3 regions of the Enterobacter dykesii genome follow, and region 3 is predicted to be linked to each of the others. Evidence: predicted binding sites of a transcription regulator. Region 3 holds the regulator's gene; each other region holds the start of a gene.

Region 1 (2,271 bases), 2.1 Mb from region 3:
CTGCAGGAAATCAGCGAATCCGTGCAGCTTATTCGTCAGGAAAATAGCGAGTGGTTTAGCGAAGAGTAATATTCGCCGCCCCTTTCGGGTGCGGCGGCGTGATTAGCGAACGACTAACACCGGGATCGTGGCGTAGCGCAGAATAGATTCCGCATTTGAACCCAGCAGATGGGTGGAGATGCTTGGATTTTTCGACCCGATGACAATCGCATCATATTTCCCCTCCTTGCTTAGCTTGATAATTTCATCGCGGACGTTGCCAAAACGCACCATGCTGTGAATATTCTCAGGGGCGATATCGAACAGTCTTTTTAACTCGTTCATTTTCTTCCCGGATTCCGCAGTCATATACTCTTCAAACTTTTTAATATCGGCGTTGAAACCGCGCAGCAGAGACCGGCTGCTGGCAGGCAGAATATTGACCAGGGTGATCGACGCGCCCTCAGCTTTCGCAAGGCTTGCCGCGTGGCGAACCGCTTTGTCGCTCAAATCCATTTCAAACACGTCTACAGGCATCAAAATGTTCTTATACATAAGCCTGACTCCTTATTCCGATGAAAGGGTTATTTCCTGCACACAGGATGACATCGGGAATATAAACCAACCCTCAACGCTTCCCTGTCGAAACTATCAATTAATGAAAATAATGGTCCCCTTTGTAAATTACCGTCCTGAACCGTCAGCGCCCGACGAAATAAAGAAAAAAGTGTGAGTTTGATCAAAAACAAAAACATGAAGCGCGGACAGGCGTATTTATATGCCCCGTGAACGGCAAAACCCGAAATAGCGCCGTAACGAACAGGTTAGAGAGGAGAATATACCATGATGACATACGACCGTAACCGCAATGCAATCACCACCGGCAGCCGCGTCATGATTAGCGGCACGGGTAAAACTGGCGTGATTAAAGCGATCCACAGCGACGGGCTGGATGCCGCGCAGGTACGCCGCAGCAAAACGGTTGAAGTGGAAGGATGCGAAGGTAAGTTCGAGCCGATTGAGCTGATTCGCCTGGGGATGCACTAAGCTGTGCGCAGACATGCCGCCGCGCACGGCGGCATGTGCTGAATTACCGTTGAGACGCGTAATGCGCGACGGTCGCTTTCGCCCCCTGTTGCAGCAACGACCGGTACGCGGCCATCACCGCAGCCACAAAGCGCGGCTCCTGCGGTAACTCTTTACCAAATATGGCCTCAATGCCGAGCAGCGCGTTGACCCGGCTTTCCCCTTCCGCACTTCCGTTCACCGCCGCCTGAATCACCGCCAGCTGCGGATCGCTCACGTCGATGGCGTTACCCTTCTCATCCACGCCGCCGACATAGCGCATCCACCCTGCCACACCCAGCGCCAGCAGTGGGAAAGGTTTCTGGTGGACCAGGTGCCAGCGCACGGAGTCCAGCATACGCTGCGGGAGCTTCTGGCTGCCGTCCATCGCGATTTGCCATGTCCTGTGGCGCAGAGCCGGGTTGCCGTAGCGGGCAATCAGGAGATCGGCATACCGAGCTAAATCAACGCCCTTCACTTTCAGCGTGGGCGCCTGCTCGTTAAGCATCAGCGCGTGCGCGGCGAGGCGGTAGTTCTCATCTTCCATACAGTCGTTGATATGCTGGTATCCGGCCAGGTAGCCCAGGTACGCCAGGAACGAGTGGCTGCCGTTGAGCATGCGCAGCTTCATCTCTTCAAACGGGATCACGTCTGACACAAGCTCGGCTCCGGCTTTTTCCCACTCGGGACGTCCTGCCACAAAGTTGTCTTCGATCACCCACTGGCGGAACGGTTCACAGGCGACCGCCGCCGGGTCACGCACGCCGGTCAGCCGTTCAATTTTATCCAGCGTATCAGGCGTAACCGCCGGCACGATGCGGTCCACCATGGTTGACGGGAAGGTGACGTTGGCCTCGATCCAGTCCGCCAGCTCGCCGTCTACCGCCCGGGCGTACGCGCAGGCCACATTGCGCATCACGTGGCCGTTCTCCGGCATGTTGTCGCAGGACATCACGCTAAACGCCGGCAGACCCGCCGCTTTGCGACGCGCCAACGCTTCCACCACCACGCCTGGCGCGGATTTCGGCTGGTGCGGGTTTTGCAGGTCGGCGACGATAAAAGGGTGATCGAGCATCAGTTGGCCGGTCGCCGGTGAGTGGCAGTACCCTTTCTCGGTGATGGTCAGCGAGACAATCGCCACCTGCGGTTCGCACATCGCCGCCAGCACGCTCTCCAGCCCGTCCACCTGCGCATGCAGCGCTTTTTTGACCACACCAACCACGCGGG
Region 2 (2,271 bases), 390 kb from region 3:
ATTCGAAATCCCATCTGAGATCTACGCTCAGTGGGATGCAAAAGAAGTAGGCCAGGCGAAAGAAGCGGCCTGGAACGAGAAGTTCGCTGCCTATGCGAAAGCGTTCCCGCAGGAAGCGGCTGAATTCACCCGTCGTATGAAAGGTGATATGCCGTCTGACTTCGACGCGAAAGCGAACGAGTTCATCGCTAAGCTGCAGGCGAACCCGTCTAAAATCGCGAGCCGTAAAGCGTCTCAGAATGCGATTGAAGCGTTCGGCCCTTGGCTTCCAGAATTCCTGGGCGGCTCCGCTGACCTGGCGCCATCTAACCTGACCCTGTGGTCTGGTTCTAAGCCAATCAACGAAGATAATGCCGGTAACTACATCCATTACGGTGTACGTGAATTCGGTATGACCGCGATTGCCAACGGTATCTCCCTGCACGGCGGTTTCCTGCCGTACACCTCTACCTTCCTGATGTTTGTCGAATATGCACGTAACGCCGTGCGTATGGCCGCGCTGATGAAACAGCGTCAGGTGATGGTCTACACCCACGACTCCATCGGTCTGGGCGAAGATGGTCCAACTCACCAGCCGGTAGAGCAGGTGGCTTCCCTGCGCGTGACGCCGAACATGAGCACATGGCGTCCATGTGACCAGGTGGAATCCGCAGTGGCGTGGAAATACGGCGTTGAGCGTCAGGACGGTCCAACCGCGCTGATCCTCTCCCGTCAGAACCTGGCACAGCAGGAGCGTACGCCTGAGCAGTTGGCGAACATCGCTCGCGGTGGTTACGTGCTGAAAGATTGCGCGGGCCAGCCAGAGCTGATCTTTATCGCCACCGGTTCTGAAGTTGAACTGGCGGTTGCAGCGTGGGAAAAACTGACTGCCGAAGGCGTGAAGGCGCGCGTGGTCTCCATGCCGTCAACCGATGCGTTCGACAAACAGGATGCCGCATACCGTGAATCCGTGCTGCCTAAAGCGGTTTCCGCTCGCGTGGCAGTGGAAGCGGGTATCGCTGACTACTGGTTCAAATACGTGGGCCTGAACGGCGCTATCGTCGGTATGACCACCTTCGGTGAATCTGCTCCTGCAGAACAGCTGTTCGAAGAGTTCGGCTTCACCGTTGAGAATGTTGTCGCGAAAGCGAAAGAACTGCTGTAATTGTTTGTAAGGTGCGGGCTGATGCCCTCACCCCAGCCCTCTCCCACGGGAGAGGGTGCAAACACTAAAAAACGGTAACCTCTCGGTTACCGTTTTGCTTTTCCCCTGCCGCCATTATTCCACCTAAAATGTGACGCAAGTCATATAGCTCGCTTATTCATCTGGACAGACATTCCTTTTATTCCCCGATTCGCTTATTCTTGCTGAAGCGTTTCAGTCGATTAAATGTTCGACAATTGACCAATCAATCGCAGTTTGTGACAGCAAGGATTCCCCTTCGGGCGTAGCTGGATTACTCTTTCAGCCACCTCAAACTCAGGGATTGCTTTGCAGGAGATCTATGACCGTACGCGTAGCGATTAATGGCTTCGGTCGCATCGGACGTAACGTGGTTCGTGCTTTATATGAATCCGGACGTCGGGCGGAAATAACCGTGGTGGCAATCAATGAACTGGCGGATGCTACGGGCATGGCGCATTTGTTGAAATATGACACCAGCCACGGACGCTTTGCCTGGGACGTACGCCAGGAAAGAGATCGGCTTTTTGTTGGTGATGACGCTATTCGTGTACTGCATGAGAACAGCATCTCCGGGCTACCCTGGCGTGAACTGGGCGTGGATGTGGTGCTTGACTGTACAGGCGTGTACGGCAACCGCGAACATGGCGAAGCGCATCTTGCTGCAGGCGCGAAAAAAGTCCTGTTTTCTCATCCCGGCAGTAACGACCTCGACGCGACCGTCGTGTTTGGCGTCAACCAGCATGAGCTGCAGGCCGAACACCGCATTGTTTCCAACGCCTCCTGTACCACCAACTGCATTATTCCGGTCATCAAACTGTTAGACGATGCGTATGGCATTGAATCCGGCACCGTGACCACGATTCACTCCGCCATGCACGATCAGCAGGTTATCGACGCCTACCATCCGGATTTACGACGCACTCGCGCGGCGAGCCAGTCAATCATTCCGGTGGACACGAAACTGGCTGCAGGGATCACCCGAATTTTTCCGCAGTTTAATGACCGGTTTGAAGCGATTGCCGTGCGCGTCCCGACGATTAACGTCACCGCAATCGACCTTAGCGTGACGGTGAAAAAACCGGTAAAAGCCTGTGAAGTCAACCTCT
Region 3 (2,271 bases):
TTCCGCAATCTCGCAGGCATTGATTACCCGTGGCTGCTGGCAATGCTGCAGGGCTCGTTTATTTCGCACATGAATACGTTAGTCGTGCCGGGCGGAAAAATGGGGCTGGCGATGGAGCTCATCATGACGCCGCTGGTGGAGCGACTGATGGAAGGGAAACAGATCGCGTGAGCATGTTCCCTCTCCCTGTAGGAGAGGGTTAGGGTGAGGGCATCAACACGCACGATGCCCCATCAATCACGCCTCGATCACTTCATACGAATGCGTGATTTTTACCGCTTTCTCCAGCATTAACGCCACAGAGCAGTACTTCTCCGCAGACAGGTCCACCGCACGCGAGACCGCCGCGTCTTTCAGCTCTTTACCGGTGACCACAAAGTGCAGGTTAATATGGGTGAACAGGCGTGGCGCCTCTTCGCGACGTTCTGACGTGAGTTTAACCTCACAATCCGTCACGTCATGACGACCTTTTTGCAGAATCGACACTACGTCAATCGCGCTGCATCCGCCTGCCGCCATCAGCACCATTTCCATTGGGCTTGGCGCTTTATCGCCGGAGTTACCGTCCATCAAAATCTGGTGTCCTGACGCGGACTCGCCCAGGAACGTTAAACCTTCAACCCATTTCACGCGCGCTTGCATATTCATTAACTCCAACGTTGCATTTTTGGTGACAGATTACGCGTGCGTTACATTTCTCGCAATGGAAGGCGACCTGCATCATGCTGAAGCGAGACACCAGGAGACACGCGGCGAAAGCTATGCTAAAACACTCAGGATGCTACAGTAATACATTGACGTTACACATGTATGCAGAGGACATCAAACTTTACTGGCTGCGAAACGTTACGGTAGCCGACTTCCCAGGGTATGGGTAAGAATTCGATTGCAACCCCAGAGTCCGGATGCATCTGATGACTCTGGTGACAGCTTATAACAGAGGATAACAGCGCATGGTGCTTGGCAAACCGCAAACAGACCCGACTCTCGAATGGTTCTTGTCTCATTGCCACATTCATAAGTACCCATCGAAGAGCACGCTGATTCACCAGGGTGAAAAAGCGGAAACGTTGTATTACATCGTTAAAGGCTCGGTGGCAGTGCTGATCAAAGATGAAGAAGGGAAAGAGATGATCCTTTCTTATCTGAACCAGGGCGATTTCATCGGTGAACTGGGCCTGTTTGAAGAGGGCCAGGAACGTAGCGCCTGGGTTCGTGCAAAGACAGCATGTGAAGTGGCTGAAATTTCTTACAAGAAGTTCCGTCAGCTGATTCAGGTTAACCCTGACATCCTGATGCGTCTTTCTTCCCAGATGGCGCGCCGTCTGCAGGTGACGTCAGAGAAAGTGGGTAACCTCGCCTTCCTGGACGTTACCGGCCGTATCGCGCAAACCCTGCTGAACCTGGCGAAACAGCCAGACGCCATGACCCACCCGGACGGCATGCAAATAAAAATTACCCGTCAGGAAATTGGTCAGATCGTCGGTTGCTCCCGTGAAACAGTGGGCCGTATCCTGAAAATGCTGGAAGATCAAAACCTGATCTCCGCCCACGGTAAAACCATCGTGGTCTACGGAACGCGTTAATTCCGCTTAAACGGCGTGCCATCGCAAGGTGTCACGCCGTTTTTGTCTCTACTCCCCATGTGGCGCAGGCTGATCTATCACCCGGAAGTTAACTACGCACTGCGACAAACGCTGGTGTTGTGTCTTCCTGTGGCCATAGGCCTGATCCTCGGACATCTTCAGCAAGGTCTGCTGTTCTCCCTCGTGCCCGCCTGCTGCAATATTGCCGGTCTTGACACGCCGCATAAGCGCTTTTTCAAACGCCTGATTATCGGCGGCTGCCTGTTTGCCGGGTGTAGCCTCGCCGTGCAGCTTCTGCTTGCCCGGGATATCCCGCTGCCGCTGATCCTGACCGTGCTGGCGATGACCCTTGGCGTCACGGCGGAAATCAGTTCGCTGCATGCCCGCCTGCTTCCCGCTTCGCTGATTGCGGCCATTTTCACGCTGAGCCTCGCCGGGAACATGCCGGTGTGGGAGCCGCTGCTGATCTACGCCCTGGGGACATTATGGTACGGGCTGTTTAACTGGTTTTGGTTCTGGCTGTGGCGGGAGCAGCCGCTGCGTGAATCCCTGAGCCTGCTCTATGTGCAGCTTGCGGATTACTGCGAAGCCAAATACACCCTGCTCACCCAGCATACCGATCCGGAAAAATCCTTACCGCCGCTGCTGACGCGCCAGCAGAAGGTAGTGGATCTCATAAGCCAGT

What was found. The regulator CRP, encoded in region 3, controls carbon source genes, mostly activating them, when cyclic AMP is high. The targets are predictions, from matches to a motif close to ATGTGANNNNNNTCACAT.
Region 1: the regulator CRP is predicted to act here: its motif matches at 707-724, upstream of ydfZ (putative selenium delivery protein YdfZ).
Region 2: the regulator CRP is predicted to act here: its motif matches at 1,273-1,290, upstream of epd (erythrose-4-phosphate dehydrogenase).

Annotation. Positions count from the first base shown of each region.
Region 1 is NZ_CP126604.1:2,052,605-2,054,875, reverse strand. It holds gene F0320_RS09955 (GntR family transcriptional regulator) at 1-69, shown strand, start outside; gene F0320_RS09950 (universal stress protein) at 103-534, opposite strand; gene ydfZ (putative selenium delivery protein YdfZ) at 823-1,026, shown strand; gene F0320_RS09940 (mannitol dehydrogenase family protein) at 1,070-2,271, opposite strand, start outside.
Region 2 is NZ_CP126604.1:3,752,305-3,754,575, reverse strand. It holds gene tkt (transketolase) at 1-1,144, shown strand, start outside; gene epd (erythrose-4-phosphate dehydrogenase) at 1,485-2,271, shown strand, end outside.
Region 3 is NZ_CP126604.1:4,143,581-4,145,851, forward strand. It holds gene F0320_RS19865 (phosphoribulokinase) at 1-171, shown strand, start outside; gene F0320_RS19870 (OsmC family protein) at 238-642, opposite strand; gene crp (cAMP-activated global transcriptional regulator CRP) at 954-1,586, shown strand; gene F0320_RS19880 (YccS/YhfK family putative transporter) at 1,644-2,271, shown strand, end outside.